4 regions of the Clostridium pabulibutyricum genome follow, and region 2 is predicted to be linked to each of the others. Evidence: riboswitches for the same ligand, from Rfam matches in the RefSeq annotation. Region 2 holds a riboswitch; each other region holds the start of a gene.
What was found. Region 2 has a riboswitch for thiamine pyrophosphate ahead of thiW (energy coupling factor transporter S component ThiW). Riboswitches for the same ligand answer to the same signal wherever they lie in the genome.
Positions count from the first base shown of each region.

Region 1: another riboswitch for thiamine pyrophosphate. It lies ahead of thiD (bifunctional hydroxymethylpyrimidine kinase/phosphomethylpyrimidine kinase); the one in region 2 lies ahead of thiW (energy coupling factor transporter S component ThiW).
Region 3: another riboswitch for thiamine pyrophosphate. It lies ahead of thiS (sulfur carrier protein ThiS); the one in region 2 lies ahead of thiW (energy coupling factor transporter S component ThiW).
Region 4: another riboswitch for thiamine pyrophosphate. It lies ahead of thiT (energy-coupled thiamine transporter ThiT); the one in region 2 lies ahead of thiW (energy coupling factor transporter S component ThiW).

Region 1 covers NZ_JBZAYZ010000006.1:122,167-130,493, reverse strand. The annotation lists gene AC4CVH_RS08650 (class I SAM-dependent DNA methyltransferase) at 1-72, shown strand, start outside; gene AC4CVH_RS08645 (DUF6110 family protein) at 211-462, shown strand; gene AC4CVH_RS08640 (heavy metal translocating P-type ATPase) at 540-2,618, shown strand; gene AC4CVH_RS08635 (flavodoxin) at 2,789-3,217, shown strand; TPP riboswitch at 3,261-3,371, shown strand; gene thiD (bifunctional hydroxymethylpyrimidine kinase/phosphomethylpyrimidine kinase) at 3,541-4,332, shown strand; gene cytX (putative hydroxymethylpyrimidine transporter CytX) at 4,339-5,520, shown strand; partial or broken gene AC4CVH_RS08620 (3-hydroxyacyl-CoA dehydrogenase family protein) at 5,541-6,306, opposite strand; gene AC4CVH_RS08615 (methyl-accepting chemotaxis protein) at 6,354-7,226, opposite strand; gene AC4CVH_RS08610 (non-oxidative hydroxyarylic acid decarboxylases subunit C) at 7,491-8,327, shown strand, end outside.
Region 2 covers NZ_JBZAYZ010000007.1:5,536-13,862, forward strand. The annotation lists gene AC4CVH_RS08815 (sensor histidine kinase) at 1-390, shown strand, start outside; gene AC4CVH_RS08820 (ABC transporter ATP-binding protein) at 465-1,229, shown strand; gene AC4CVH_RS08825 (FtsX-like permease family protein) at 1,216-3,126, shown strand; gene AC4CVH_RS08830 (hypothetical protein) at 3,119-3,565, shown strand; gene thiM (hydroxyethylthiazole kinase) at 3,531-4,316, opposite strand; gene thiW (energy coupling factor transporter S component ThiW) at 4,294-4,863, opposite strand; TPP riboswitch at 5,154-5,259, opposite strand; gene AC4CVH_RS08845 (hypothetical protein) at 5,305-5,796, opposite strand; gene AC4CVH_RS08850 (helix-turn-helix transcriptional regulator) at 5,843-5,986, shown strand; gene AC4CVH_RS08855 (cupin domain-containing protein) at 6,082-6,363, shown strand; gene AC4CVH_RS08860 (methyltransferase domain-containing protein) at 6,530-6,640, shown strand; gene AC4CVH_RS08865 (hypothetical protein) at 6,653-6,823, shown strand; gene AC4CVH_RS08870 (hypothetical protein) at 7,859-8,026, shown strand; partial or broken gene AC4CVH_RS08875 (ATPase) at 8,028-8,327, shown strand, end outside.
Region 3 covers NZ_JBZAYZ010000002.1:332,904-341,230, forward strand. The annotation lists gene AC4CVH_RS04900 (MFS transporter) at 1-151, opposite strand, end outside; gene AC4CVH_RS04905 (dihydroorotate dehydrogenase) at 184-1,086, opposite strand; gene AC4CVH_RS04910 (methyl-accepting chemotaxis protein) at 1,888-2,703, shown strand; gene AC4CVH_RS04915 (thiamine phosphate synthase) at 2,743-3,360, opposite strand; gene thiH (2-iminoacetate synthase ThiH) at 3,360-4,469, opposite strand; gene AC4CVH_RS04925 (thiazole synthase) at 4,488-5,255, opposite strand; gene thiS (sulfur carrier protein ThiS) at 5,294-5,491, opposite strand; TPP riboswitch at 5,612-5,721, opposite strand; gene AC4CVH_RS04935 (GNAT family N-acetyltransferase) at 5,878-6,429, shown strand; gene AC4CVH_RS04940 (DUF2156 domain-containing protein) at 6,473-7,369, shown strand; gene AC4CVH_RS04945 (glutamine--tRNA ligase/YqeY domain fusion protein) at 7,426-8,327, opposite strand, start outside.
Region 4 covers NZ_JBZAYZ010000009.1:103,914-112,240, forward strand. The annotation lists gene nrdG (anaerobic ribonucleoside-triphosphate reductase activating protein) at 1-18, opposite strand, end outside; gene nrdD (anaerobic ribonucleoside-triphosphate reductase) at 51-2,159, opposite strand; gene AC4CVH_RS10895 (hypothetical protein) at 2,349-2,540, shown strand; TPP riboswitch at 2,568-2,666, shown strand; gene thiT (energy-coupled thiamine transporter ThiT) at 2,737-3,378, shown strand; gene AC4CVH_RS10905 (ferredoxin) at 3,448-3,636, opposite strand; gene AC4CVH_RS10910 (Mrp/NBP35 family ATP-binding protein) at 3,721-4,575, opposite strand; gene AC4CVH_RS10915 (hypothetical protein) at 4,703-5,197, opposite strand; gene AC4CVH_RS10920 (DUF7922 domain-containing protein) at 5,287-6,555, opposite strand; gene rsmA (16S rRNA (adenine(1518)-N(6)/adenine(1519)-N(6))-dimethyltransferase RsmA) at 6,641-7,480, opposite strand; gene rnmV (ribonuclease M5) at 7,499-8,038, opposite strand; gene AC4CVH_RS10935 (resuscitation-promoting factor) at 8,102-8,327, opposite strand, start outside.

The DNA of each region.
Region 1 (8,327 bases), on a different contig from region 2:
ATGGGATTTGTTACTTTTTATAAAGAGGACAACGAGGAATTTTATATCTATTCAGCAGAAGTTCAAAAATAAGCTAAAAGTCCCTGATGATGAAAATTATCGGGGACTTGCCATTTTATTTCAAAATTGTTCAGTAATTGTGTTGACTAGTTTATAATTATGATGATATTATGAGAATGAAAATTATTATCATAAAAAGGAAGCGATGAGATGAAAAAATTGTTTGAAAATGAAAAATCCGTGGTGTTTACAGCGGGAGTTGCACTTGGAACTTTAGGATTGGGTTTTTTAAAGAGTAAGATGGCGAAGAATTTTTATGTCAAGACATTGGCCGGTGGTATGAAAATAAAAAACGATGCACAAAATTTATATGAAACGATAAGGGAAGATGCACAGGATATGTGTTACGAAGCTAGCAAACAGGTTGAAAAGGACAAGCAGTGCTGTAGCAGCGAAAAATAGAAAAATATATGTGATGGTTTCATGCATTCCATAATAATCAAGTTATGAAACCTCAATTATTGAAAAGAGATGATATGGTGAATTATAGTATAGTCCACGATATGCCGGGGAGATTGAGGGTTAGATGTGGAAGATTTGCTTTTAATTTAGAAGATAGCTATAAAATAGATTGTTTTTTAAATAGGAATGTATATGTCTATAAAGCAGAATCATGCCATATTACAGGGAGTATTTTAATATTTTATAAAGAAAGTTTTAAAAGTGAAATTTTAAAGCTGATCAGTGCCTTGAATCCAGGTGAACTGTCTGAAATTAGTGATCAAAGTTTTGATACGTCAAAGCAGATTGATATTGAATTCAGAAAATCACTCTTTGGCATGATTAGCGGTAGAATGTTTATAAAATTCCTTTTACCGGTGAATATAGGAAAATTCATAATGTTTTACAGATCCATTAAATTTTTAAGAAATGGATTGAAAAGTTTGTTCAATATGCGTATAAATGTTGATGTACTGGATGCTGCATCTGTTGCAGCCGCGATTGGACAGGGAGAGTATTCAACAGCAGGATCCATAATGTTCCTTCTGAATGTATCCAATCTTCTTGAAGAGTATACAAAGAACAAGACCAAAAATGTACTTGCAAGAAATTTGGCAATAAATATTGAAAGTGTATGGATGGTAAAAGATGGTGAGGAGTTTCTTATATCAATAGATGATCTTAAAGTTGGTGATTATATAAGAATCAATATGGGGAACATGATACCTGTTGATGGTATTGTACGTGATGGAGATGCAATGATTAATCAGTCTTCTATGACAGGAGAATCTCTGGCAGTGGAGAAAAAAAGTGATGATGTAGTTTATGCAGGGACTGTTGTAGAAGAGGGATCAATTATAGTTGAAGTAAAAAAATTAAGTTCTGAAAGCAGAATAAGTAAAATAATAGAGATGATAGACAAATCCGAAAATTTAAAGGCAGACATACAGGGAAAAGCCGAAAGGCTTGCTGACAAAATTGTTCCATTTACGTTTATCGGAGCAATTGCTACATATTTTTTCACGAGAAACATAACGAAAGCATTGGGAATACTTCTTGTAGATTATTCATGTGCAATTAAGCTTTCAACCCCTATATCGGTTATTTCGGCCATGAGAGAGTCGTCGAATTATAAGATAGTGGTTAAAGGTGGAAAGTATCTTGAAGCTGTGGAGGAATCGGATACCATAATATTTGATAAGACAGGAACTTTGACAACTGCAAGTCCTACTGTTGAAAAAGTTGTTCCTTTCGCAGGATTCGATTCAAGATATGTTTTGAAAACAGCAGCATGTCTTGAAGAACATTTTCCACATAGTGCAGCCAGAGCCATAGTAAAGAAGGCGGCTGATGAAAAACTTAATCATAAAGAGGAGCATGCAAAGGTTGAGTATGTTATGGCTCATGGAATAGCTTCATTCATAGGAGATAAAAAGGTATTGGTTGGAAGTTACCATTTTATTTTCGAAGACGAGGGAGTGGAATTGTCTGATGAGCAGCAATCGGTTATAGAGCGTGAAGGCGATGGCTATTCTATTATATATCTTGCCATAGGAAACCATCCGGCTGGATTTATTTGTATAAGCGACCCTATAAGAGATGAGGCTGAATATGTAATAAAGAGTCTCAAAGGTACGGGAATAAAGAAAGTAATTATGCTGACGGGAGATGGTGAAAAAACTGCAAAGGCAGTTGCCGAGAAGCTAGGAATGGATGATTATTATTCCCAGGTGCTTCCAGAGGATAAGGCAAGGATTATAGAAGAGTTAAAGAAAAAAGGTCACAAGGTTATAATGGTTGGAGATGGAGTTAATGATTCACCTGCATTGGCTGCGGCAAATGTTTCCATAGCGATGAAGGATGGTTCTGACATTGCGAGAGAAGTTGCAGATATAGCATTGATGTCATCTGATTTAAGGAATCTTGTAACTATAAGGATTTTAAGTCAAAAATTAATGAAAAAGATAAAGAATAATTATAATTTCATATTAATTTTTAATACATCACTCCTTTTAATGGGATTGACTGGTTTTATAAGGCCTACTACATCTGCATTTCTGCATAATTTTTCAACAATGGGTATAAGTGCGGCGAGCATGAGACCTTGCTTTCATTAGGGAAAAACTTTTCATGGTAAAATAAATACCATGGAAAGTTTTTTTAAATATAGAAAAAAACAGAATAATTTTATAAATTTATGCTTTAGCATGTTGACAAACAGCAAAAAAATATATAATATAATAATTGATAATGAAATCCATTATCAATATACTCGGAGGTGGTTATTTTGAAAAAAGTAAATATTATATATTGGTCGGGAACAGGCAACACGGAGTCTATGGCTTCTTTAATATCAGATGGAGCAAAGGAAAAAGGAGCTGAAGTAAAACTTTTAAATGTTTCAGAAGCTTCGGTTAAAGATATAGAGGAAGCTGACGTAGTAGCACTTGGCTCGCCTGCAATGGGAGACGAAGTTGTAGAAGAAGCTGAAATGGAACCATTTGTTGAATCTGCTGCAGCTGCTTTAAAAGGTAAGAAAGTAGGTTTGTTTGGCTCGTATGGTTGGGGAACAGGCAAGTGGATGGAAGATTGGACAGAAAAGGTACAGAGTGATTACGGCTCTGATGTTGTAGATGATGGATTAATTGTGAACGGAAGTCCTGAAGATGATTCAGAAGAACAGTGCAAGGAGTTTGGAAGAAAATTGGCTGAGTAGTTAAATGCTTGATTTTTAAATTGCATATAGTATAATTAAATTGTGAATACAATAGGGGTGCTCGTAAAAAAACGGGCTGAGAGTAAGCTGAATTTGCTTAAACCCATAACCTGATTTGGATAATGCCAACGTAGGGATATGTTTTACATGGAAGCTTAGAGCTGTGTATATACTCTGCGAGTATGTGCATAGCTTTTGTGTATTATCTGAAATGTATTCATGAATTTATGAAAGCGGCAAATTGGGGGCACCACCTTTTGTCGCTATATTAAAATTAATGCATTGACTTGCTGCATAAAATACACAGAAATGGAGGAAGAAACATGAAAACAGCATTAACAATTGCAGGAAGTGATTCCTGTGGAGGCGCCGGTATACAGGCAGACATTAAGACAATGATTGCAAATGGAGTTTATGCCATGAGTGCTATAACTGCACTTACTGCACAAAACACTACCGGTGTTACTGGGATTATGGATGTCACTCCTGAATTTTTAAAAAAACAGCTGGAAGCTGTTTTTACCGATATTTATCCGGATGCGGTGAAAATAGGGATGGTATCTTCAGGTGAGTTAATATGTACAATAGCTGGAGAACTTAAAAATTTTAGGGCGAATAATATAGTTATTGACCCGGTCATGGTAGCTACGAGTGGTTCAAAACTTATAAGCGATGATGCCATAGATGTTCTAAAGGATAAATTAATACCTATGGCTGATGTTATAACCCCAAATATTCCTGAGACTGAAGTACTTTCAGGGATTAATGTAAAGACTGAGGATGATATGGTTGAGGCTGCACAACTTATAAATGAAAGATATGGTTGTGCAGTGCTTTGTAAAGGTGGACATCATCTTAATGATGCAAATGATCTTCTGTACGGTAATGGAACTTTTAAATGGTTTTATGGAAAGCGCATAGAAAATCCAAATACTCATGGGACAGGGTGTACCCTATCCAGTGCAATAGCGTCAAACCTTGCAAAAGGATACAATCTTGAAAATTCAATTGAAAAAGCAAAGAAATATATATCAGGTGCACTTGGAGACATGCTCAATCTTGGCAGAGGAAGTGGGCCTATGAACCATGCTTTTGCATTTAGAGGGGAGTTTTAGTCAAGTATGGCGGATAAAAAAACTTCACTCTTCAGCAATGGGCTTATTTGGTTTGGGGCAGGTATTTCAATTGCAGAGATAATTACAGGTACTTATTTTGCACAGCTTGGATTCAAGAAAGGAATTGCTGCAATAATAGTAGGGCATATTATTGGCTGTTTCATGCTTTTCCTTTCAGGTATTATAGGCGGAGTGAAAAGAAAAAGTTCTATGGAGGCTGTTGGATCAAGCTTTGGATACAAAGGCAGCATATTGTTTTCGGTGCTTAATGTAATTCAGCTTGCTGGATGGACTTCAATTATGATATATGACGGTGCAGTTGCAGCAAACAGGATCATGGGTGTTGGAATGTGGATCTGGTGTATTATAATAGGAATTTTGATTATACTTTGGATAACAATTGGTATAAACAATCTCGGCAAATTGAATTCAGTTGCAATGGCTGCTCTGTTTGTATTGACGATTTGGCTTTGTAAATATATTTTTACAGGGAATTCAGAGTTTATTATGGGCAAAAGTGCAATGACATTTGGGGCTGCTGTGGAACTTGCAGTTGCGATGCCTCTTTCGTGGCTTCCACTTATAAGTGACTATACACGGGAAGCAGAAAAACCTTTTAAAGCAACTGTTGTCAGTGTTATTATATATGGTTTGACAAGCACATGGATGTACATAATAGGAATGGCAGCTGTAATATATACGGGAAAAGGCGATATTGCAAGTGTGATAATTAAAGCAGGTTCAGGTATTGCAGGATTGCTTATTATAATTTTCTCAACAGTTACGACAACATTCATGGATGCATTTTCTGCCGGTGTATCCATGCAGACGATATATAAAAACTTCAAAAGTAAGTTTTTTGGGATATTTGTAACTATATTGGGAGTAATTCTAGCTAGTATTTATCCCATGGATGATATAACTGATTTTTTATATTTTATAGGCTCGGCATTTGCTCCAATGATAGCTATTCAGATTGCAGATTATTTCATATTTAAAAATGATTTTTCCAATAAAAGATTTAATATGAAGAATATCATTATTTGGTTTTTGGGATTTATACTGTATAGAATTTTAATGCATGTTGATATATTTTTAGGAAATACCCTGCCTGACATGATTTTGACAATATTAATGTATATTGTAGTTTCAAAATGTAATTTTATTAAAAAGGTTAGAAGTGAATAAACTAGAAAGCCACTTTAGTGTTAGTGGCTTTCTAGTTTATTTTTGTTTTTATCTTTATCAAGGAAGTAAAGAAGCACGTCAGATCTATCTTTCTGCTTTTCATACGTAGCTTCCTTTGACCATTTATAAAATCCTTCACCGCTTTTACTTCCGAGATTGCCATGAGCTACTTTATCTTTCATCATGTCAAACGGGTCTTTATAGTCACAAAGTTCTTTAAAAAGGTAGGAAGATACATTATAGAATATATCCAGTCCGCCAAGATCTGCACTCATAAGCGGGCCTGTTACAGGAAGACGCCTTCCATGACCGTATTCAATGGCCTTGTCTACTTCTTCGGGCTTTGCAAATCCCTGTTCCACTATATACATGGCTTCCCTCAAGAGAGCAAGCTGAAGTCTGTTCCCTATAAAACCAGGACACTCCTTTTCCATGCATACGGGTTTTTTACCTATGAATTCAATTAATTCTTTTGTCTTGCTTATTGTATCCTTAGAGGTTTTTTCACCTGGTACAATCTCAACAAGGGGTATGAGCTGAGGCGGATTCCAAAAATGGGCAACAACAACTCTTTCAGGGTATTTTGTACCTTCGGCTATCTTTGTAGGACTGAGACCGGATGTATTTGTAGCTAAAATTACTTCTTTTTTACAGAGAGAATCCACGAGCCAGGCTTTCGTCTGACCTGCCGTATATTTTCACATTAAGTTTGGATATTGCAGATAATAGGGCGATTCCGTGACCCATTGTACCTGTGCCAAGGACAGATATGTTTTTAATATCCATATTTTTATCTCCTTTTAAATTAACTATAGATCTTTATTATATAAAATTTAGATTATTTTAGCAATCTCAGAGATATTTGCAGTGCAGGAACTAAGCTCTTCTGCTGAAGCTGCTATTTGTTCTGTGGAAGAAGCTTGAATATTTGATATATCTGTAGTTTCATTTACTTTCCGCTGAAGATTTTCAGCCACTGTATTTATTGAATCCAGCATACTTTTTATATTTGTTACAGCATCAGCACTTTCTTTCGACATCTTTTGAATCTGATTCGCTACGACTGAAAAGCTTCTGCCGTATTCTTCGGCACGAGCGGCCTCTATTGCTGCATTGAGCCCCAAAAGTTTGGTGTTTCTTGAAACCTCGTTTATAAAGTCTAATATTTTTTGAGTACCAGTTATCTGCTCCATTATTTTATCGGTGTAGTTTTGAACTTCTAGAATCTTGCTTAAAAGGTCCTGTGCAGATGATGCAATTTCTTGGGATGTAGCACTTAATTGTTCCGAAGAAGATTGAATGGTATCACTTATTTCAGACAATGTCTCCTGGTTTTTTAAATTTATTGCTATGTTCAATGTACCAATTATATTATCGCCCTTATCCTTTATTGGTATGACAGATGCTTTAAACGCAACGCCGTAAGTATCTTTTGGCATTGTACCGCTTTCTATTTGACCAGATTCAAGTGCATCTGTTATCAATCCTCCAGGAGGAATAGTTTTGCCTTCAAGATCACCGCAGTTTAGTTCATCACCGTTGTAATAGCATAAAAATTTTTCTTTGTCAGTTACTCCAATAGCACAGTCGAGGGAAAATCCTTTTTGAAATATCGGGCAGGCTTTTCCGAGAAAGTGGAGAAGCAGGTTATCTTCATTTTCTGTAAAATATGGATTTGAGAATATAGTTTCATTATTTTCTAACAATATTACTACCTCCAATTTAAAAATGTTTTAAATATAAAATATTAATTATATTAAAATTTAAATTATAAATACAGTATAAACAATATAATTATATTACTTTGAAGGTTTCTAAGCAATAAAATTTTCCTTATATGAAAAAATAAATTAAATAAGTATATATATTATATTTAGCCTAATTATATAATTAATTGATATTTTTTGTATTTAATTATATAATTTATAATATCAATTTACAATAATGTCAAAAGTATAAAGGAGTAAAATATGGCATATAAAGATTTAAGAGAATTTTTAGAAGTATTGGAAAAAGAAAACCAACTAATTCGCATAAAAGAGGAAGTCATGCCGGAACCTGACCTTGCAGCTATAGGAAAATCCGCTCCGGATTTGAACAATGGACCTGCTGTTATAGTTGAAAATATAAAGGGGTACAATAACAGTGTTGTTTTAAATGTACATGGATCATGGCAAAATAGTGCCCTAATGATGGGACTTCCGAAAAACACTTCTGTAAAAGACCAGTTTTTTGAACTTGATAAAAGGTGGTCCAAGTATCCTGTAAAACCAGTTTGGATTGACGATGCACCTGTTAAAGAAATAAAAATTACAAAAGACATCAACATTTTTGATATAATACCACTTTTTAGAGTAAACAAATATGATGGAGGATTCTATCTTTCAAAAGCACTTACAGTTACAAGGGATCCGGATGATCCTGATAATTTTGAAAAGCAAAATGTTGGAACATATAGAATACAGGTAAAGGGAAAGGATCTTTTGGGAATACAGCCACTTCAATTTCATGATATAGCCGTTCACCTCAAAAAAGCAGAACAGAGAAATGAGAAACTTCCAGTTGCAATATGTATAGGTAACGATCCTGTTCTAAATCTTATGGCTAGTACACCTATAGAATATGCACAATCAGAGTATGAATTTGCAGGTGCACTCAAAGGTGAACCTATAGAACTTACTAAAAGTGAGAATGGGAATTTGGATATTCCTGCAAGAAGTGAAATAGTAATTGAAGGGTATATAATTCCGAGGTCAAGAAAAATAGAAGGACCATTTGGAGAATTCCCAGGCAGCTATTCAGGAGCC
Region 2 (8,327 bases):
ATAAAAGAATTTAATATAATAAGTGATAAAAAGTGGATTCAATATATATTCTCTCAAATTATAAATAACAGCAGTAAATATACAGCTGAAAATGGTAAGGTTCATATATTTAGTGAAGAAGACAAAAAGGCTTATTATGTACACATTAAGGATAATGGCATTGGCATTCCGAAAGAGGATATAAGCAGAATATTTAATAAAGGTTTCACGGGAAGAAATGGAAGAACGGGAACCAAATCGACAGGTATAGGGTTATATTATGCTAAAAATATGTGCAGTAAATTAAATATAGATTTAAAGGTGAAAAGTGAAGAGGGAAAATACACTGAATTTATCCTGGCTTTTTATAAATTGTCAGATTACTTTAATGTTACACCAATGTCACAATAGGGCATGATTTGTAACCTGAATGGATGGAAGATGAGTTGAATGTAAATTATACTGTAGACATGAGGTGATGATATATGAAAAAAATTATAGAGGTATCAGGTCTTACTAAGAATTATGGAAGATTGGCTAATAAAAATGAAGTATTAAAAAAAATAGACCTAGGGATTAATGAAGGGGAGTTTATTAGTATAATGGGTCCTTCAGGGTCAGGAAAAACTACTTTTCTAAATATCATGTCTACGATAGATAAGGGAACCTCGGGAAAAGTCATAATTGACGGGAAGGATATAAGCACTTTAAAAGAAGATGATTTAGCAAGATTTAGGGCAAAGACAATTGGCTTTATTTTTCAAGACTTTAATCTATTAGACACTATGACAATAAGAGATAACATAGCATTGCCTATGACATTAAATGATGAGAATATTGAGGTAATAGTTAAAAGAATTCATGATATTACAAGGCTTCTTGGCATAGAGAAATACCTTGATAAGTATCCGTATGAGCTTTCTGGAGGGCAAAAGCAGAGAGCAGCGATATCGAGGGCAGTAATTGCTGCTCCAAAGGTGATTTTTGCAGATGAACCAACAGGAGCTTTGGATTCTAAATCTTCTGCGGAAGTTTTAGATTGTTTTACAAATATAAATAAAACTTCTAATACTACAATTGTAATGGTGACTCATGATTCAAGAGCTGCAAGCTATGCAAACAGAGTTATATTCCTTAAAGATGGAATTATAAGCGGTGAGATAAATAGCAGTGGAGTAAGAAGTGACATGTTTAAAAAGGTTATCAATATGACGGCGATAATGGGGGGAGAAAGAAATGAATTGTTTTAGACTTTCCTATAAGCTTTTTAAAAATAATATAAAGGTATATAAACTATATCTTTTAATTACAACTGTATCTGCCGCAGCACTTTATAACTTTTTATCAATAAAAAATAATTATGCTTTTATATCAATAAGTCAAAGACTTCAAGCTGCAACTACAGTTAGTATTTCGTGTGGATTTGTTTTAATATGTACGGTAGTGTACTTTATATTTAGTGCAGATAAATTTTTTATGTTAAATAGGCAGAAAGAGACTGCATTGTACATGCTGATCGGTGTTAAAAAATCAAAAATAACTCAAGTATTTATTATAGAAAGCTTGTTTATTGGAGTACTTTCAATATTAAGCGGACTTGTATTTGGAATAATATTATCCAAATTATTCTTTATGCTTTTAGCAAAGTCAATTCATTTAAATGTAGATATACCTTTCCAGATATCGTTAAATTCAATATATACAGTAATTTTGGTATTCTCATGTATTTTTGCGGCAGTAGCTTACAGAAAATATAGAATAGTGAAAAGAAGCAAGCTTATAGATATGATGAATGCTGTAAAGTTAAAAGAGGGGCCTCAGCGACTAAAATATTTTAAAGGCGTTTTAGGAATAACACTTATTTTATTTGGATATGCAGCTGCAGTAATGATTAAAAAATGGGAGATAGATTTGATGCTTTCATCTGTTTTGGCGCTATTATGCGTTTCAATTGGTACGTATTTCTTTTTTCAAAGCTTTATGGCTGTAGTTTTTCATAGAATAATTAAAAATAAAAAATTTATATACAGAAAAGCCAGATTATTAAGTATTTCAAATGTTTATTTCAGACTCAGAGACAATTATAGAAATCTTGCAATGACAGCTATATTGTGTGCAGCAGCAATAACGGCTCTTGGACTTAGTCTGTCTTTTAAGGAAATTGCAAAAAGACAGGAGGTAAAGGAGACACCGTATAGTTTTTGCTATGAAACCTATGACAAAGCCTCAAAACAGAAAATGTCAAAGATGATTCTAAAGAATCAAATCAATGAAAATAAATTTATATTGGGAAATGTCTCATATAAAAATTACACTAAAAAGGTAGACTATAATCGTGAAGCGGTTATAATAAGCAATTCAACTTTAAGAAAGAATTTTAAATTTATACATTATAAATATCCAAACTATATTGAGCCTAAAGGAAAAGGAGTTGTTTTTATATCCAGCGCATCAACTTTATCATCTCCTTTTAATCTTGATGAAAAGGAAATAGAGATAAATAATAAGGATTATTTTATAAAGGCTCAAAAGGATGACATTCCTTTTACCGGAATTATAGATAAGTTTGGAATCAAAAATGTATATGTATTAGAAGATAGAGAATATGAAAAGGCAAAAAAAGGTTTCAAGGAGAGAACTTTAAGTTTTGTCAAAATTGAAGAAAATCAAAATTATAATCAATTAATATCTGAAATTGAAAAGTCAGCAGCTAAAGTGAAAATATACACATATATAAATCAACACACCTGGGATTATTATGCGGCTGAAATATTTTATTTTCTGGGTATGGTAATGTCTGTGATATTTATGCTTTCAATGTTCAGCACAATATATTTTAAGATATTAAAGGATGCATTTATGGATAGGGAGCAATATGTTATCTTGAAGAAACTTGGTATGAGTAGAAATCAAATAAAAAAATCTGTCTATATGCAGGTTATGATGTTTTTTATTTTGCCGGGAAGTATAGCTGTATTACATAGTATGGTTGCGATGAGGATGCTGGAGCAAATAATGAATTTTTCTTTTAAAATTCAATTTACCATTTCTTTGGGGGTATATTTAGGAATAATGACATTATTTTATATTTTTATAAGTAGTAACTATGTAAATATGGTATATGAGGAAGGTGGAAATAATGCTTAAAAAGATATCAAGAATATTAGCAAAGGGCTTTATTTTATTATTGGTATTGTCTGTAGTTGTCTGTACAGTGGCTCAGGTGCGAAAGTATAGAGAAAGAAATGATGTAAAGCCATTAGGCAGGATGATTGAGGTTGATAATAAAAAAATTCATGTATATTCGGTGGGGAGAGGAAAGAAAACTATTGTAGATGAGACTAGAACGGCTTTGAAAAAAGCAAAGATTGATGGGCCATATGTACTTATGCCGCATTCCATATCTGGAGTATATGCTGAGTATTATACAGCCGCTTATCCAAGGGAAGATGAAAATTGTTTTTCACAAAGTGATAAAAAAAATTTGGTTAAAATGAGTGTTCAAAATCCATATATTTATTATACAAAGTCAAAGGATATTGGAAGAGAAACTAGAGAATTTTTAAATAGATTTCATTTATTATAGTATTATCAGAAATTGTAAATAAATTGTCTATAAGAGCAGTTCTAAAGCTTCCTATACCGGTAACATGCTGAGAAAGTTCTCCGCATATTCCTATAAGCGATACAGCTAAAATAGTACCATAAAATATATCTGATGAAGAAATATAACTTGTTATAAGCGCAGTAACCATACATCCTGTACCTGTTACCATTGAAAGCATTTCACAGCCGTTTTTTATTAAACATGTTTCGCTGCCGTTAGTTATTACATCCACCGCACCAGTGGCTGCAATAATAGAATTTGTTTTAAGAGATAATTTCTTCATGATTTCTATATTGGCATCTGTCAGCTTATCATATTCGCCTGCATCTATTCCTTTTGCATTGCTTTGAACACCACAAATTGTTTTTATTTCAGATAAATTACCTTTAATTACATCTGGATGGCACTGAGAAATAAACTCTTTTGCATAATTAAGCCTTAATTTACTGCAGCCAACGCCAACAAGATCAATTACTTGAGGAATCTTTTCTTTAAAGGCCGTTTTGCCTGAAATCAACATGGATTTCATTCTGACGTCGGTTATATTTCCAAGGTTAATTCCAAGCGCATCAGATGCGGATGTAATTTCAGAAACTTCCAGAGGGTGTTCGGCCATGATAGGCTTTGCCCCAATAGAGAGTATTACATTTGCACAATCATTTATTGAAATTGGATTTGTAATATAATGAATAAGAGGTTTTTTTATTTTAATATTGTGTTTTATTTGCAATAGATTGTTTATCAGTATCTGTTGATTTGTCATAGATTTTTACCCCCAGGTCTTTTTGAATCTTTATAAGCATTCCAGTTTTGCTTAATGCCCCTAAAAAAATAAAGGAAATTGTTCCACCGATAATTGTAGCCGTAAAGAATAAAGGAATATAAAACATAAGTGAAAGTCCTGTTTTACCCCAGAAATATGTCATAATGGGTGATGAGACAATAGCACCTATTATGCCTGTTCCTATAACTTCACCTAAAACTGCAAAAATTAAAGTGTTTTTGGATGTCTTATATAGAAGCCCTGCTAAAAAAGCTCCAAAAACAGCGCCTGTCAGAGCTAAAGGCGGAATTCCCATAATAAACATTCTGATGATTCCAATACAAACAGCACACAGCAGTGCATACCATGGTCCCAGAAAAACTGCGCATGTAATATTTATAACAGAAGACATAGGACACATTCCTTCTATACGAAGAATTGGTGAAATCACAACTCCCATTGCCACCATCATTGCCAGCATAAGTTTTTTTAATAGTTTCGAGTTTTTTTCCATAATAAAATACCTCCATAATAATATTTATTTTCTAAATTTATCACATAGGAAATAAACATCATTATTGCAGGTATAATTTTAGAGTAACCAAATAGCAATTCCCTATATGACAAATCATATTGGTCGGTCGAAGCTCAAAAGCTTCCTCTCACCTTGAAATACAAGTTCCCTCGCTATTTAGTTGTAGTTTTATTTAAAGCTTTGGGCGCTCCCCCACTGCTTTTTAAATATAAAAAATGGAATATACCTTGTAAGGCACATTCCATCTATACTCATAAAGCATATAAAACAGCATAAATTAAATATTTCCTTACGTCGGCATTATCCGAATCAAGTTATAGGTCGAAGTATATACTTCCTCTCAGCATATTTAAATATGCTCCCTTTTTGTGAAAATCATACCATATATCTTCTAAGTATGCAAATTTTTTTGAATAGCATTTATTTTCTTTTGCTAAGTATTAGCTTTTTATAGAGTTTTTCTATTAGACGAAAAGTTACTTCTTTAAAAACATATAAACTAAATAAATATATTGAAACCCAGAAGATGCCTTCTTTTCTTATTAGTAATTTTGCATTAAGGGAGTTAATTGAAAAATAGGAATACAGTGATTTATATAAGAGTATTGTTGAATACATTAGTGTAAAGCCTGTTATATGTTTTTTCATACCGCTGCTTTCTTGAAATAGTGAGTTGAAAATAAGTGAGAATATATATAGTACAATAATTGTTAATAACATAAATTTAGCGGCGAGTAATATATATTGGATATTTCCGGTACCTTTCAGTATTATAATATTTTTCTTAAACATTAGTAATATTCCCATGCAAAATAGAGCTATTGGTATTGTAATTACAAGTACTATCATTAATGTTACGATGAATATAGCAAATATTTTGTCAGCTATGGCATATTTGTATTTTTTTGTCATGACGGCTGTGCCCCTTAATGTCTTACAATAAACATTATACTACAAAATAGGAGAACGATTAAGAGAAATACGAGCGACTAGAAATCTTACCATTGAAGATGTTGCTAAACTTACAGATGTTAGCAAGCCTATGCTAGGGCAAATAGAAATGAGACGATATCTCCCACTATTACAACACTCTGGAAAATAGCAGTAGGATTAAAGGTTCCTCTATCTTTTTTATTCGAGGAACTGGAAATAGATGATACGCAATCCAAAGAGCCTATTATCGAAGATAATGTACGAATGAGAGCTTTCCCAATTTTTTCTTTTGATCCTACTCTCAATATAGAAATATACTACATAGAATTAGATGCGGAATATCACCATAAGTTTAAAAAGCATCTTGATGGTGTGGAAGAATACGTTTTAGTAGTACAAGGGATGTTAGAAATAGAAGTAAGTACAAAAATTATTTTAAAAGAAAAACAAGCACTTTGCTTTCGTGCTAATGTTTTTCATGCCTATAACAATCCTTATCAGCAACAATGTGTTATTTATAACATGGTTATTTATCCAAGTATATAGTTATTGCGTAGTCGATTGATGTGTAAAGGATAAAAGATTAATTTATACATCGGAAATGGAGGAAAAAATGAAATGAAACTCAAAATTATATGACAATAAGCACGACTTTGTTGTCGAATATGGGAAAGGGCCTCTGGAATTTGTTCCTAATGATAAAACCTAAAAAATTTTAGATCTAGGTTGTGGAACAGGTGTATTAACTGCGGAGTTAGCAAAACTTTGTAACTACATTTTAGGCATTGATGGTTCTTCGGATATGATTGAAAAAGCGAAGTAGGAGTATCCAAAATTGGACTTTAAAGTAATGAATGTATTAGAAATGCCATATTTACAGCAGTCATTAAAGTCCTCTGGAAAACTTGTTTGTGAATTTGGTGAATGCGGAAATATCAAAACCATAGAACAATGGTTTGGGAGCGTTTTACAGGACGTAGGAAGTCCCTTTTATCTCGAGATTTAATTTCCAAATCGTTGATTTATTTGGCTTTCTGTTAGAAAAACACGGATTTTTTATTGAAAAAATATATGATTATGATCATCCAACGCCCTTGAAAGATTGCGAGAAAGGTTTATGCAATTGGGCAAAACAGTTTTTTGAAACAAATTTAGAAAGATTTTCAGATGTTGAACAAGATTTAATTTTAAAAAAATGTTGGACAAGGTACAGCCCAAACTATGGAATGGAACTTTTTGGACTGCTAATTATAGGAGATTAAGGGTCATTGCACATATTTAGCCTATAAAGAAACAATTACTAAATTATACAATCACAATAAACTACTGCTAAACAAGAATAAAAAACTGTTGTTTGGTAGGGTGTAGCCATTCGCTAAAATTTGTGATTTTTTAAAACGCAAACGGCAGGATTGAGGAATTAGATACAAGACGGCAATCGCTGGCGAAAGTGATTGGCGAAATCAGCGATGAAACTGTTTCCCCGGAACATATGAAATGTATTTTCGGCTATCTTGAAAATTGGGACAAGAGCTGTTTTGAGGACAGGCAGTTTGTTGTACATTGGAAAACAAATTTCTGTGTCTCTAAGTTTCCAAGCATATCTTTGTACAAAATTGCTATGAATGCTCTAATTTCAATGATTTATAGTGATCTCCTATATTTTTTATTAATATGAAAAATCATTAAAAAAATTTAAAGAAGGTTATTTATCAGGTCTTGTGGCATGTCTATTAAGTTTTTGACTTCTGAGAATTTTTCCAACCTCCGTAAAATTAAAAAGTGATCTAAAGCTATATATTTTAGTGGTTTAGAGTACTTTTTTTATTCTATTTTTGAAAAATGAAAAACGGTTGGAAAAATTTCAAAGAAACTCTTTATTTATAAGGTTTCAGGGTATATAATGAAAATAAAGAATGGCTATTTTACACAGGTTTGTTGAACCTTAACATGAGATGTATAAATAAAAATAAATCAAAGGAAAATAAGTAAGATAAATTTTATTCAAATATTAATTTAGATTTATTTGGAGGTGTATTATATGGAAAATAGAGAAAAAAGTTTATACGATATTTTTTTAAGTTATTCATATAGTGATGTGATGAAATTATTTCAAAAGGCAAAAACAGCAGAAGAAAAAGACTTCTATGCAAATATATCAAATATGATTCTTCAAAGAAATCAAATGAAAGTTATAAGTAGGGGATAACATGAAGATATATACTATATTTTCAGGTGTAAATGGTGCTGGAAAGAGTTCCATATACAAATTAATTTATTATAATGAGAATAAGAATGAAATAAGAATAAATACTGATGAGATGATGGCAAAGATTGGATCGTGGAAAGATGATAATCTGCAAATAAAATGTGCTAGAGAAGCTGTAAGGTTAATGAATTACTATATTTCAGCAGGCATATCATTTAATCGAGAAACTACATTATCAGGTAAAACCATACTTAAAAACATAAAATTAGCAAAGTAGAACGGATTTTATCTTATAATGAAT
Region 3 (8,327 bases), on a different contig from region 2:
CAGAGCTTATGTTAAAATCCTTTATGATTGCAGTTAAAACAAATGAAAGTATCATAATATCAACCATTTCCACTGCAAATCCTAGTATAGATGAGAGCAATACTTTGTTTTGATATTCCTTTGTAATTACTACGTTTGACTCTGTACTCAAATTCCTCACTCCTCGTTATATTTTCTAAAACTCTATTCCAAACTTCCAATAAAATCATTTATATCGTCAATATGTTTTTTAAACATAAACTTTTCAATACCTGATGCTATATCTTCCATAACATTAGGCCTTACAAAGTTTGCAGTCCCAACCTGTACTGCACATGCACCAACCATAAGATACTCAAGTGCATCTTCAGCTGTAAATACTCCTCCGCAGGCAATTACAGGAATGTCCAGATTCTTTTTTATATTATAAACAAGCCTCATCGTTAATGGCTTTATACTTGCTCCTGAAAACCCTCCTATTGTATTTCCAAGTACGGCCTTTTTGTTTTCAATATCAACTTGCATTCCTATATATGTGTTGGCAACAGTAAGTGCATCTGCTCCAGCTTCTACAGCAGCTTTTGCAATTTCAACTATATCTGTAACATTTGGAGTAAGCTTTACAAATACAGGTTTATCGGTATATTTTCGTACATTCTTCACAACCTCGTATGTCAGCTCCTTTGACATTCCAAAAACTTTTCCTCCCTCTGATATGTTAGGACATGATATATTGATCTCGTATGCAGATATTTCACTTGATTCCTCTAAAATTTTTATGGAGCTTTCATAATCATCTGTCGAATTATTAGCCACACTTGCGATTATATTTGTATCTATTCTTTTAAGTTTTGGAATTTTATTTTTTACAAAATCAACTACACCTTTATTTTCAATTCCAACACAATTTAATATTCCACCTTCAACTTCCGTTACTCTCGGAGGTGGATTTCCTATCCTTGAATTTAAAGTAACACTTTTGGGAATAAGCGCTCCAATTTTACTGAAATCTATATATTTTTCGTATTCGTCAAGTCCAAAAGTTCCAGATGCATTCATTACTGGGTTCCTAAATTTTAAGTCTCCAATTTTTATCGAAGTATTCATTATTATTACATCTCCTTGACTTTTTATAATTAAAACGCATTTTTTTTTATGAATGTAATAAAGTATACCAAAAATAGTTTTGTTTGTCTTTATTAAATTAAACAAAATTTGATTATAATTTTTGTTATTTTTAACAGTATATAAAAAATAAGTTGTATATTTTATAAAATACATACATAGTTATACTTACTTTTACAATTTTCCAACTCAGCATCAATATTATTTAAATAAATCTTATTTTAATCTATTAAATTCATCATACAAAAAAGGAAAACGAGAGACTCGTTTTCCTTAAAGTTATAAATTCCTATTGCTTTTTATCTATTGCAGCCGCAACCGCAGCATAATAATAATAGAATTATTATTATCATAACTTCGTTTCCGCCACAAAATCCTCCTCTTCCACCATAGCATCTGTTAGACATAAAGAACCCTCCTTATCATCTTAAATTTTAAGTTGCCTTATTTTTAATCCTAAGTTAAATTTCCACGTATAAATTGGTTACTACTAGCATCTTCTTCCGCAACTAGAGCCACAGCAAAGCAGCAACAATATTATAATCATTATTACTTCCTTACCTGTTCCATTGCCACCACAACATCTACGTGACATAAAGACCCCTCCTTGTTTTCTTTACTATTAGGTATCCTGATTTTTCATCATGTGTTCTATACTTCTATAATATTAACCAGAGCCTTAAATGTTACTTTTTCTAAAAACATTTATAAATTGATGGACAATCATATCCAAAGGACTTAAAATAGTAGTAAAATATATATTCAATCCCGAGGTGAAATATAGTGGAAATAAAAAACGAATTGCAAAACGCGTTCAATATAATGATTCCATATATGTACTACTTTTTTGACGATGAGATAGCCTTCACCATGTCAAATACAACGCACTTCATAAAAGTTGTAAACAGCAAGAATATAAACATGAATGCAAAACCGGGAGATCCTCTAAGACCAAAAGGTGCTGCTTATGAATGCATAAAATCCAAAAAAACTGTTACAACAATAGTTCCAAAAGAAATTTTCGGTACAGAAATAAAAGCCATTGGTATTCCAGTTAAAGAAAACGATATCATAATTGGAAGTATAGTGCTGGTTAAAAGTTTAGAACGTCATTACAAATTTATAGAGTCATCAAAAATACTTTCAAATGCAATTTCAGATATTTCAACTACCTCTGAAACCTTAAAATCTGGTATAGAAGAATCTGTGAACTTCAACAATAACATCTTAAGTCAGATAAAAGACACTGCACAAAAAACCCAAAATACTGATGAAGTACTTATATTTATAAAAAACATAGCTTCAAAAACCAATCTTCTTGGGCTAAATGCTGCAATTGAAGCTTCCCGGGCGGGGGACAAGGGAAAAGGATTTTCAGTAGTAGCAAATGAAATACGAAAATTGTCAAATTTCATAAACAAATCAGTATCTGAAATAAATTCTATACTTGAAGAGATAAATGAAGAAGTCAAAAATGTATCGGAAGAAATAGACTCTTCCTCAATCTCCAAAGAACAACTTGATCAAATTCAAGAATTAAATTCTTCCATAAGCAATCTCAATATATTAGTGAAAAATATAAATGATCTTTCAGAATAAAAGCAGTGTGCAAAATTCTATTTGCACACTGCTTTTATTCTAATCTTCTACATTCATGGCATAGGACATTATAGCAGCTCCATATACACCAGTATCAAAAACATTTATTATATTTTCCGGTCCAATTCCACCTATTGCAATAACAGGTATTTTTACTTTTTTATTTATTTGGTTTAAAAATTCAAGTCCTTTTCCCTTTAATCCTTTTTTACAATCAGTTTCAAATATATTTCCGACAACTATATAGTCTGCATTCATCTTTTCCGACTCTTTAGCTTCATCCAAACTATGCACAGATACACCAATCTTCATTTTTGAATTTTTAATAATCCTTAAACTTGAATGAGATCTATTCATACTTTTAAACTTTTTAAAACTTGTGTGAAAAGCAAATGCTTCCGATTTTAAAGCTGCCTCTAGATCATCATTTACTATAAGCAATGTTCCATACTTTTCTATTATGTTCTTTATTCTTTTTGCCATTTCAAGTATTTTCTCGTGCGGCAGATCTTTTTCCCTGAGCATAATTGCATCCGTACCGAGTTCTGCACATCTCTCTATTTTTTTGTAGAAATTATTTTGTCCACAAATACTCCTGTTTGTAACAGAAATTATCCTGTTATTTTCCTTCAACTTGAAAATCATACTGTTCTTCATCAACAAAACTGCCAATCTTTAAACACCGGATTATACCCTTTGCTTTCTATTTCCGCTCTTATTTCATCCACAGATCTTCCATCGGATATTACAAACTGACCATCACCTTTTTCATCTTTTCCAAGAGAATGACCTCCAACTTCCGTTGTTACCCCCGCCGACATTTTTGTAACTCCAAGAGGTATCATATTGTTTCTCATATATTTACCTTCCCTTGTAGTTATATTTATTCCTGCTCTTTGAAGAAATATCTTGTATGCAAGTGTAGCTTGTACTAAATTTCTGTCAGTGACATCGTATATCTTTATTTCACTTCCTGCATGAGGTCTTATCCTTGGCACAGACATGCTTATTTCCACAGCCGGATATTTTTTTGACATATAAGCTGCATGAATTCCTGTCAAGAACACCTCATTTCTCCATTTATCAAGTCCAAGAAGTGCACTCATTCCAACAGAATGTATTCCAGCCCTGCATCCCCTGTCAAGAGCTTCAAGCCTGTATCTATAATCCCTTTTCTTGCCTGCAAGATGAACCTTTTTATAAACTTCTTGATTATAGGTTTCCTGATAAACCGTCAAACTGTCCGCCCCAAGCTCCACAAGTTCCCTGTACTCGTTCTCCTCCAAAGGGTAAATTTCAAGGCATATGGAATCAAAATATTTTTTAAGTATTTTCACTGCTCCTTTCAAATACTCCATAGGACAATAATACCTTGATTCTCCTGTTAAAAGTATTATGTGTCTTAGACCTGTTTCTGCTATAGATTTCGCCTCCTCTTCAATCTCATAAAACGTCATCTTCTTGCGCACAATCTTGTTTTCAACATTGTATCCACAATATATGCACTTATTCGTACAATAATTTGCAATGTATATTGGAGTATACAAAACTATGTTTTTTCCAAAATTTCTAACAGTTATTTCATGGGCTTTTGCTGCCATGGGTTCAAGATATTTCTCAGCCTTTTCAGACAAGAGTGCCAAAAAGTCCATTTTATTTATTCTGTCCCTGCAAAGTATATTCTCAATATCCGAATCCTGAACATTTTCAAAAAAACCTTCAAAATCAAAGTCGTCATATTTTCTTATCTCATCATAAATTCCTATTTCCATATCACAATCCCCCTATCTTAAGAAACCTGTAAGCGGTGAAGATGCCGAGGCTGAATCTTTAACTTCTCCAAGTCCCGAATTAAAAGCCTCCCTGCCTGCTTTTACAGCATATTTAAATGCCTCTGCCATACGCACCGGTTTTTTTGATGTTGCAATTGCAGTATTTACAAGAACAGCGTCAGCTCCCATTTCCATAACCATTACTGCATCAGAAGGTTTTCCTATACCTGCATCAACAATTATAGGTACTTCATCTATTTCGTCTATCAGTATTTTTAGCATCTCTCTGGTTCTTATACCCCTATTTGATCCTATAGGTGATCCAAGTGGCATAACAGCAGCTGCTCCGACATCCACAAGTCTCCTTGCCGTCGACAAGTCAGGATTTATATATGGCAATACTACAAATCCATCCTTTACAAGTATTTCTGCAGCCTTCACTGTTTCTATATTATCGGGCAGAAGGTACTTATTGTCCTGAATAGCCTCTATTTTTATCCAGTTCCCACATCCTGCAGCCCTTCCAAGTCTGGCAAGTCTCACAACTTCATCTGCTGATCTTGCCCCAGACGTATTTGGGAGAAGTGTATATTCATCTCCTATAAAGTCAATAACATTACCTGTTTTAGAATTCATATCAACACGCCTAAGTGCAACCGTGACTACATTTGTACCTGAACTTTTTAACACCTCCGGAAGTACACTGTCGGAAGAATACTTGCCTGTACCTAAAAACAATCTGCTTTCCAGTTCTTTTCCACCAATAACTAACTTGTCCATAAATTAATTCCTCCATTTATACTTTTTTATTTTAATTCTCAACATCCCCCGCCTACAAAGCGGATAATTTCAACTGATGAATTTTTTTTTAATCTGCATGCTTTAAAAGCATTCCCTTCGACTATGTTTAAATCAACTTCAACCGCAACTTTTGTAGAATCCACATTTAAACTTTGTAAAAGTTCAAATACAGTTGTTCCCTCAGGGAAACTCATATCTTTCCCATTTATTTTCATAATATCTGCCCTCCTTTATTTGTGAATATTCTATAAATATAAAAAAGAGGCATATAAATGCCTCAGTAAAAAAATACTCTATCAAAATAAAAACACACAAATTCTAGGAGAATCTGCGTATAGATATATATATTACTCTCCCTACGTTGGCATTACCCAAATCAGGTTATAAGAATAAGGAATAACATTCCACTCTCAGATCATCACTATGACCTCTCCTCGTATTTAATATTAAATTGTCACAAGTACTTGCAGTTTTTATTATATCACTTAAATAAATTAAATCAACGTACAATTTTCAATTTACATTTGAACTATATTGCCTATATAAGTTATAATATTATAAAAAAGTTATTATTATTTAATTTTTACAAGGAGGAACTTTCTTGATAAAAAATTTGCTAAAAAGCTCAAACATAACACTGACGTCCTTCAAAGAGGATGATATTTCTACACTTGAAAACTGGTATAATGATCAGTTTTTTCTCAGGAACTATGACATGATTACATCTTTTCCAAGATCATGCAGCGAATTGAAATCCATGGTAGAAGATACAAAAAAATCTCCAGACAAATTCATGTTTGCTGTAAGAGATATTCAAAGCAAAAAACTAATAGGTGTCACAGGATATGAGAATATACTATGGAACAATGGAACTGCAACTATATATATAGGAATAGGATCTGCTTCAAACCGAGGACATGGACTTGGATATGATGCACTAAATCTTACCATACAATTTGGATTTCAAGAACTTAATCTTCACAAAATACAACTTACGGTTTTAAGCTATAATACACCTGCAATAAACTTATATGAAAAAACAGGCTTTAAAAAAGAAGGTACCTACAGAGAATTTATACACAGAGATAATAAAAGATTTGACATGTATCTGTACGGGCTACTAAAAAACGAGTGGAACTTTTCAAATAAATAATTTCACTAAAAAAATAATCATAGGATTGACAAGGAGAATTTTTATGCTAAAATTTAAACCCCTGACCATTGACGACAAAGCTGTCTTTGACAAATATCTTCAGGGATATCACTTTGATACCTGCGAATATAACTTTACATCTTTACTAATATGGAGAAAAGGCTGTGATATAAGCTATACTTCAATTGACAATTCAATAGTCATAAAAAAACAAGGCTTCGATGGAAAATATCATTTTATGCAGCCAATCGGCTATACAAAAGATAATCTCAAAAGCATAATAGAAGAACTAATAGAGTACTCTATGTCAGCTAATATGGAAATTTTATTTTGTGATGCAGAAGAAGCTTTTGTAAGAGACCTTAAAGAACTGTATGCTGAAAAATTTACAATAAGAGAAGATGTTGATAATTTCGACTACATATATGATACTCAAAAATTAATGACATTATCCGGTAAAAAACTTCACTCAAAAAAGAATCATTACAACAAATTCGTTAAATCTTATAATTACGAAATAAAAGATTTTTTCGAACCAGGAGTGAAGGACGACTTTCTGAAAGCCGCTGAGATATGGTACAACGAAAGAAAAAGCAGCGATAAATACTTGTATTATGAACTCGATGGAATAAAAGAACTGTGCAGTAACATGGAATTTTTGAACTTAATGGCTCTCGCTGTATATGTAGACGGTAATATATCCGCTTTTACAATAGGAGAAAAAGTAAATTCAAATATGGGAATAATACACATAGAAAAAGGTCTTCCAAACATAGACGGAATTTACACCTTTGTAAACAAAACTTTCCTCGAAAATTATATGTCGGATATTCCATATATAAACAGAGAACAGGACCTTGGTCTTGAAGGACTCAGAAAAGCAAAAAAATCATACCATCCAGTTAAAATGGGCAAAAAATACTGTATAAGCATAAATTAAAAAAAATCAGGTAAACTCCAAACATTAGTTTACCTGATTTTTTTACTATTTTTTTACTATTTTTTTATTTTAAAAGAACTTTTAAGAGAAACTATTCTATTAAATACAATCTTGCCATCTTTTGAATCTTTGGGATCCATATTGAAATATCCATGTCTGAAGAACTGAAACTTTTCTCCCGGCCCTGCACTTTTTATATTAGGCTCCAAAAATCCTTCAAGAACTTCAAGTGAATTTTTATTGATATTATCAAGAAAAGAATCATTTTGCTCAACTTTTTCATCAAGTATCAAAGGTTCATAGAGCCTTACTTCAGCCGGAACCGCAGTACTTGCATTAACCCAGTGAATTGTTCCTCTTACTTTTCTTCCATCAGGGCTGCTTCCACCTCTTGACTCCGGATCATAAGTACAGTGTATTTCAACTACATTTCCATTTTCATCTTTAACCGCCTCATTGCATTTTACAAAATAAGCACTCTTGAGTCTTACTTCATTTCCTATAAACAATCGATAATATTTTTTAGGAGGCTCTTCCATAAAATCTTCCTGCTCAATGTATATTTCTCTTGAAAAAGGCACTTTTCTCTTTCCTGCATTAGGATCATCAGGATTGTTTTCGACTTCAAATTCTTCAACTTTTCCCTCAGGATAATTGGTTATAACAAGTTTGAGAGGTCTAAGCACCGCCATTGTTCTTGGTGCCTTCTTTTCAAGATCATCCCTAAGGAAATAGTCAAGCATTTGAGAATCAACTACACTGCTTGCCTTTGACACACCTATGGCATGACAAAAATTCCTTACCGATTCAGGGGTGAATCCTCTTCTCCTAAGTCCTGCAATGGTAGGCATCCTCGGATCATCCCATCCATCTACAACATTTTCATCTACAAGTTTTTTAAGCTTTCTCTTGCTCATAACCATATTTGTCATATTCAGCCTTGCAAATTCTATCTGCC
Region 4 (8,327 bases), on a different contig from region 2:
AACTAACTTGTTTTCCATAACCTATAATCCCCTTGAATTAAATTTCAATATTATTTAAAATAAACTTGACGTCCTGTAGCCTGCGATATCCTGTCTTTTCTTTCGGCAACTTTTCCTTCTCCAAATCTTTCATCCAATGAAAGGTATCCTGTAACTCTCGATACTCCCTGGATATCACTACTGCCGCATTTAGGACAATTATCCTCTCCGTGAAGATAAGTTCCACAGCTCTTGCAGTATCTTATATGGAAATTTATTCCTATATAACTTATATTTGTCTTGCTGTAAGCATAGTTTATTATATCATAAACTGTATCTTCGGATGGATAATCATCCAATTCTATATAACTTATATGTCCTCCATTGCAAAGTTTATGATATGGTGCTTCAATGTTTATCTTATCTCTTATTGATATTGGGAAACCCACAGGTACATGATATGAATTAGTATAATAATCCTTATCAGTAACTCCTTTTATCTCTCCAAATATTTTTTTGTCCTTTACAATAAATTTTCCACTTAAACCTTCGGCCGGAGTAGCATAACAGCTCCAGTTCAGATGAGTTTCTTTTGTAAGCTTATCAGTATAATTTCTTATATGAGTTATAATCCTAACTCCAAGTTCTCTTGATGCTTCATCTTCCCCGTGATGCTTCCCTGTAATTGCAATCAAGGTTTCTGCAAGTCCTATAAAACCTATGCCCCAGGTTCCCTGCTTCAATATAGGTTCTATAGAATCTTCATCCTTTAGATTTTCAGAACCTTTTAAAAGCTTTTGTCCTGCAACAAACGGAAGGTCTTTGAGCCTTAAGTTCTTAAGGGTGTCATACCTGTGCATAAGCGATTGTCTGGAAAGATCCAATCGTTCATCAAGAAGTTTAAAAAACTTTTCTACACTACCCTTTGACAGAATTCCTATTCTCGGAAGATTTATTGTAGTTGGTGCTATGTTTCCTCTTCCCTTTGGTCCTTCATCTCCATTGACATTTGAACATACATAAGTTCTGCATCCCATAGTAGATGGAAGTATCCCTTTATCATAATAAACCTTGTTAAAATCTGCATCCATGTTCATAAAAGTAGGATTCATTCTCTTTGCTGCCACTCTGCATGCAGTTCTAAACAAATAATAGTAAGGATCTTCCGGATTTTTATTGACGCCTTCTTTAACCCTGAATATTATGTTTGGAAATATAGGCTGTTCTCCCTGTCCAAGTCCTTTTTCATATTCCGTCAAAAACACTTCACAAATAAGAGCTGCATCGTCTGACCTTGGCACACCTATATTTATAGAGCTGAAAGGTACCTGTGAACCTGCTCTGGAGTGCATAGTATTCAAGTTGTAAATTATGCCTTGCATTGCTTGTTCTACACTTCTTCTAAGTTTCTTCTCCGCTATTTCCCTTGCCTTGTCTCCACTTATGCCAATTCCTTCGAATTCCTTTATTATTTCCTGTCTTGTAGGTCCAACAAATATTCCCATATCATTATCAAAATCAGGATGCGACTGTCCTCCGAACATGTCATTTTGAGATGACTGAAGCAAAATGCATGAAAGCTCTGCTGCTGATTCTATTCGCTTAGGCGGCCTTATATATCCATATCCTGTATTAAATCCCCTTAGGAGCACTTCTCTTGTTGGAATATGAAGACAATTGATAGTCAAATTATAGGAATCCAAATCATGATAGTATATGTCACCATTCTCATGAGCTTTTGCAAGACTCTTTGGCATCTTTGCAAGATTGTGCCATTTGTTTGATTCACTTGCTATTCTTAAAAGCTTAGAACTATAGTTGTTTCCTACATTTGCATTGTCCCTGTCAGTCTCTACACCTATTTTGTCAATAGCTTTCATAAGATCAGACTTTATTTCTCTTATATTATTTCTGTCCTGTCTATAATTTGAATATGCAAACCCTATTCTGGTATACTTTTTTTCCATAAGAACTTCTTGAACTATGTTCTGTATATTTTCCACATCTATCTCTTCAAGATTGATTTTTTCTATACGTGATATAACCTCTCTAGTTAAATCAATAAATTCACTTTCCTTTAAATCGCACCCTATTTCATCAGATGCCCCTTTTATGGCATTTGTTATTTTAATAGAATTAAATTCTACTTTTCTTCCATCTCTTTTTACAACATGTAGCATTTACCCATCCTCCAAACTACTATATATTGTATATAATTGTACTATTTAATCGTAGAAATATCAATTCACATTTAAGCCGTAATTTTAAAGTTAATGGAGTTTAACTTCAAATTCCTTGCTTATGAATAATTATAGTTATCTTAACCAAAATAATTATATCACAACCAAAAATTATATGGAGGTAAAAAAATGATAGGAAAAATAATAGATATAAACAACATGGAAGCTACAATATCTCTTGTGGACGGAAGAACCATGCATGTATCAGTCTCCTATATTCCACATCATTCAAAAATAGGTGACAGACTGAATATAGAACCTTTCCAGGCAAAACTCACCTCAAAAGTCAGTGCAAATATGTCAATTCCGCCAATGTGTTGAATGAATACACACTGCGTAGTATAATAGTGTTAATGCTAGGGGTGCTTTTGAAAGCTGAGAAATAACTTTATTAACCCTTTACCTGATCTGGACAATACCAGCGAAGGGAAGCTCTATATTATTTCGTAATAGTTATACTTAAAAGCCAAATCTCCTTTTAGTACCTCAAAGCAAATAAAGGAGGTCTTTTTTTATTATGTCACTGCTTAAAAATTTTCAGGAAGTAATTTCACATCCAAGTTCTATATTTGCACTTATAGCCCTTATAATTATACTTTTATTTATAATAAGGGTTAAAAAAATAGAACTCAACTCACAACTCATAGCACAAATTGGAATAGCTCTTGCCCTGGCGACAATACTTAAAGTATTCAGAATATATCATCTTCCCCAAGGTGGAAGTATAACTCTAGGAAGCATGGTTCCAATACTTTTGATGTCGTTTCTGTATGGTCCTCAAGTTGGTTCGTTAACCGGTTTTCTCTATGGCATCATAACCTTGATACTGGATCCCTATATATTACAACCAGTTCAGGTGTTATTTGATTATCCTCTTCCTTTCATGGCAATTGGGCTTGCAGGATATTTTAAAAATCATAAACTCGCAGGAACAGCCATTGCAATGTTCGCCCGATTTGTATGTCATTTTATTTCCGGTATATTGTTTTTCGGAAGTTTTGCACCAAAAGGAATGTCACCCGCTGTTTATTCATTTACACTAAATGCAGGATATTTGCTAATAGAATCAATTATATGCATGGTCATAATAGGATTGCTTCCTTTCAGGCAGCTTGAATCCATACTTAAAAAGAACATTGCCCATAATACTGGAAAATAATTTTACAAATGTTTAAAAAGCTGTGCATTCAAAACACAGCTTTTTATAAATTTAATTTATACTGAAAATCTACTCCACAGATATGGCATTTACAGGACAATTGTCCCTTGCTTCCATGGCAGAGTCCTCACTTGTTTCTGGAACCTCGTTAACTATTACTCCAGCTTTTCCATCATCCTGCATTTCAAAAACATCCCCGCATGTATCCGGACACAGTCCGCAGCTTATACAGGCTTCCTTATCAACTGATGCTTCCATTTGCATTCATCACCTTTCTTGTGAAATAATAGTATAGTTATTTGCAGATTTTCTTATATATATTCATAAAATTTCATTCACATACTAGAGAAGCTTTAACTTCTTCATAAAATTGTCTATAAGCGTATCATAGTCAGTTGAATTTGATATGTATTTTTCCACATTCCCACTTTCCATGCTGTCTGCAAGTTCAATATCCATAGGAAGTTCGGCAAGAAGCGGAAGTCCAAGATACGCAGCCTGTTCTACTGCTGATTTCTTACTGAATAACTTTATTTTTTCATCACAGTTTTTACATTTTACATAAGACATATTTTCTACAGCACCTATTACATTTATGCCCATTTTTTCTGCCATTATAACTACCTTTTTGACTATCATGGATACCATATCCTGTGGAGTTGATACTATGACAATTCCATCAAGAGGTATATCCTGCATTATTGTAAGAGCCACATCTCCAGTTCCCGGAGGCATATCTATCAGAAGATAATCAAGCTCATCCCACTGGGTGTCCGAATACATCTGCTTCAGAACTCCTGTAATTACAGGTCCCCTCCATATAACAGGCTGTTCTTCTTTTTCAGTCAGAAGATTCAATGACATTACCTCAATGCCAAGTCCTGTATCAACAGTGGAAAATTTCACATCATCAGTTCCATTTATTGGAGTCATACTTGCTCTCTCCTTATTTATGCCAAAAAAACGCGGCATTGAAGGACCTGTTATATCACCGTCCAGAACACCGACTTTGTATCCCTTGTGTTTTAATCTTATTGCCAGTGCACCTGTCACAGTAGATTTACCAACACCCCCCTTTCCGCTCATAATACCAACTATATGTTTTATTGTGCCAAACCTAGGTGTAGACTTACTACATTTATTTTTGTCTTGTACATTACAACTTGAATTACTTGGACAATCATTACAACTACCCATTTTCACTACTCCCTTTCGTGAATATATTAACTAATTAAACCTAAAAAGTTTCATCAATCATTATAACATATAATTCTATAAAAAAATTTCCTTTCAATTAATAACAAAACTTGAAAGGAAGAAAATATCAATTATATTTCAAAGTTTTAACTATACGCTCAAACAGTGAAGACATAGCTTCACTAAAATCTTTCTCCTTCACAAAAAAAGTAAATCTATAAAACCTGTTGTTTCCTTCAAGAAAGTATTCCTCGCCCACATAACTTCCTCCTATTTCCTTTGTCATATCATACTTTATGAGATATAACTTTCTGCCATTCATCCTCTTGCTTTCCAAAGAATATTTCTTGTATAAATTATTCTGCTTATTGGATATTTTCTTACTGTTCGTCAGGAATTTTTCCAGGTTTCCATTCGATCTCCAAACCTGGAAAAAACCATTTATCTTTCCGTCTTTATTTTTAAAATCAGTATGACAAAGCACTTCACTCCCAAAAGTATCCTGTCTGACAATCTGCCATGAACCTGGTATTTCATACTTTACACTTCCACCAAGCTCACTGTACTGGCGTAAATTATTCAAATTCTCATCACTTGATACCGTAAATTCCAACTTATTCATAAAAACTCTTCCAAGAGTACATATCACAATTGTGATTCCCAAAATCATTAACAAAAAGCCCAACTTTTTCTTACTTACAGTTATTAACTTCATGCCCCGCAATTTTCCACTGGTATGTCTACCGTACCCGTTCTAAAATCATAAAACATCAACCAATATCCAAAATCATCCTGTCCTTTTTCAGGCACCCATGTTACAAATCCCGTTCTGCCCTCATATGGCTGTTGGCTTTTATCCTTTGTACCCGGTATACCATAAATCATATACTTTACATTTCCATCTCCATCATATTTGTATCCCATTAAAAAATGCGAGTAATTCTTTATATAACCATAGTAAGAAGTCATAGGATAATAAATAAAGGTATATTTATCATAGTCACTTGTATCATACATGTTTTGACCATTGCCTGTCGGCACTTCATACCACTTACACCTTTTTAGTTCACTACTGACTTTGGATGTCTCTTGAAATCCACTTATCAAGTTATCGAAAAACTCATCATCAGACCTGTCATCTGCTTCACTTCTCGTATCTTTATCCAATTCAACTGATGAATTGTCTATATAAATTTCATCTTTGTCTCCTGTTTCAACCTTCAAGTTTTCTTTGTCTTCCGTTTTGTCTTCTGTTTTATTTTCATTTTTGAGCTTTTCAAGCTGCTCTTTATGTTCTTCTTTTACAAGATCCGAAATTTTATTTGTAAATTGTTCCTGTTTTTTATCCAATCTCTGTTTCTTACCCATTTCAACAGAAGGCTCGTCTTTTAGAATATCTTCATTTTTACTTTCTTTTTTAGCCTTTTTCACTTCTATTTTTTCTTCATATTTATCAAATATACTTTTATTTTCGTCCTTATCCCTTTTATCATTCTTGTCAGCTTTCTTATTCTCAGTATCCTTGATTTTTTGTTTTTCAGGTACGGATTTTTTACCTATAAAATCAAAAGATCTCCAATTTGGTACCTCCATACTTGAAAACCCGCTCATAACTGATATTATATTTTTATCTAAAATTCTGATAATGGCCGCCCCTGATATTTTATCTATAGATATACCACTGTTGCATATATTATCTACAGGATATTCATATCCTATATCCGCCCTGCCATAATCATCTATGTTCATTTCACCTACATTAATTATTTTTTTTGTATCTTTCTTATTGCATATAAGTATCATGTAATACGGGGTATTGTCTTTCTTTAGGTTTTGTACATAATAAGATATTTTACATTTATTATTTTTAGTCTCTAATTTGGCGTATCCCGAAGCTATTTTGTCGGAAGCTAAAGAGTATCCCTTTTCATCTTCCTGCAGTATTATAAAGTACCTGCTATAACTCTTTTTTTGTGCCAATTTGCTGTACCTCCATATATTTTATTCATTATAATATATGAGGCAACCTTCAAAAAGTGAACAATAACTTTTTATTTGATGAAATTTATTGTAACACTTTATATATACAATCACTTAATTTTGAAAACTCAAAAATTGAAAGTGTTTCCCCTCTTCTTCTTGGATCAATGCCGGCTTCTATAAAAGCCCTCTCGATATCTTCCTTCAAAATTCCCAACGGTTTTAATGCATTCCAAAGTGTCTTTCTTCTCATATTGAAAGAAAGACTTACCAATTTAAAAAATAACTTCTTGTCTTTTAACTCTACCTTTGGAGAATCACGTTTGATTAATTTTAGTACAATAGAGTCTACTTTAGGTCTCGGAACAAAAGATGAGGCACTTACATACCTTACCACCTGAATATCACAATAGTATTGAACAAGTATTGACAATGCACCGTACTTTTTACAATCCGGCTCTGATGAAATCCTTTCTCCAACCTCTTTTTGGACCATCACAGTAAATGAATCAAACATTACATTCTCATTCAATAATTTTGATATTATAGGTGTAGTAATGTAATATGGTAAATTTGCAACAATTTTCACCTTCTTACTTCCACCAGTCAACTTGTTAAAATCAAATTTCATAGCATCTGCATGTATCAAATTAAAGTTATCGAAATTCCCCAATTCATTGTTTAAAATTGGTATTAAATTATCATCAAGCTCTATGGCAGATACGCATTTTGCCCTTTGCAAAAGTTCCCTGGTTAAAGTTCCAACTCCCGGTCCTATCTCTATTACACTATCCTCCTCTGATATTTCAGATGCCTGCACTATATCATCAAGTACAGACTGATCCATAAGGAAATTCTGTCCCAAATTTTTTGAAAACCTAAAAGTATATTTTTTAACAATATCCTCAGTATAGTTTTTATTCATAATTATCCCCTTATCAAATTAATACAGTCCTGTCTTTTGGGCTGCATTTATAAATTCTTCCCTTGTAATTCCATAGTTGTTGAGCCTTTTTAAAAACTGAGCAGTATTAGCATATCCTATTCCAAGCTCTTTACCTAGTTTGTCCCTTCTATATTTTGATTCTTTTCCTCCTGTAAGCTTAAAAAACACCATATCATTTATATCAAATTCACATCGGCTTTTCTTTTCTTCGCATTTGGCATTTTTAAGTGCTTCCCTTATTACTTCCGGAGATGCATTCTCCACACCTATGTCTCCATCTTTCAATCCGTCTTTCTGCGATATGTATGCATGTTTTATGTTAGCAACTCTTTTGGAAATAATTCTTCTTATTTTTTCACCTGCAAAATCAGGATCTGTCAGAACTATTACTCCCTGTCTTCTCTGTGCTTCCTTTATTTTGTCTATAACCTTTTTATTTATTCCAAACCCGCCAACAGCTATCAACTCGGCATCTACTGCTTTTTTTACAGCAGTTACGTCATCTCTTCCTTCAACAACTATAATTTCTTTAATCATATAAAACAACAACCCTTTCCCAAACCAAACTAAATTAAATCAAAAAAATAGGGGCCTAGACCCCTATTCGGCGACATACACATTAACCCATTTTACCCCCCAGTCATTTGCTTCTGAACTGGAATTAAAGAACAAATCTATTCTGTTGCCCTTAATGGCACCGCCTGTATCTTCAGCTATGGCATATCCATAACCTTCTACATATAATTTTGTTCCCAAAGGTATAACTCTCGGGTCAACTGCTACAGAACTAACAGAGCTGTTTCTCCTCGCTACTGTTCCGGTTGCC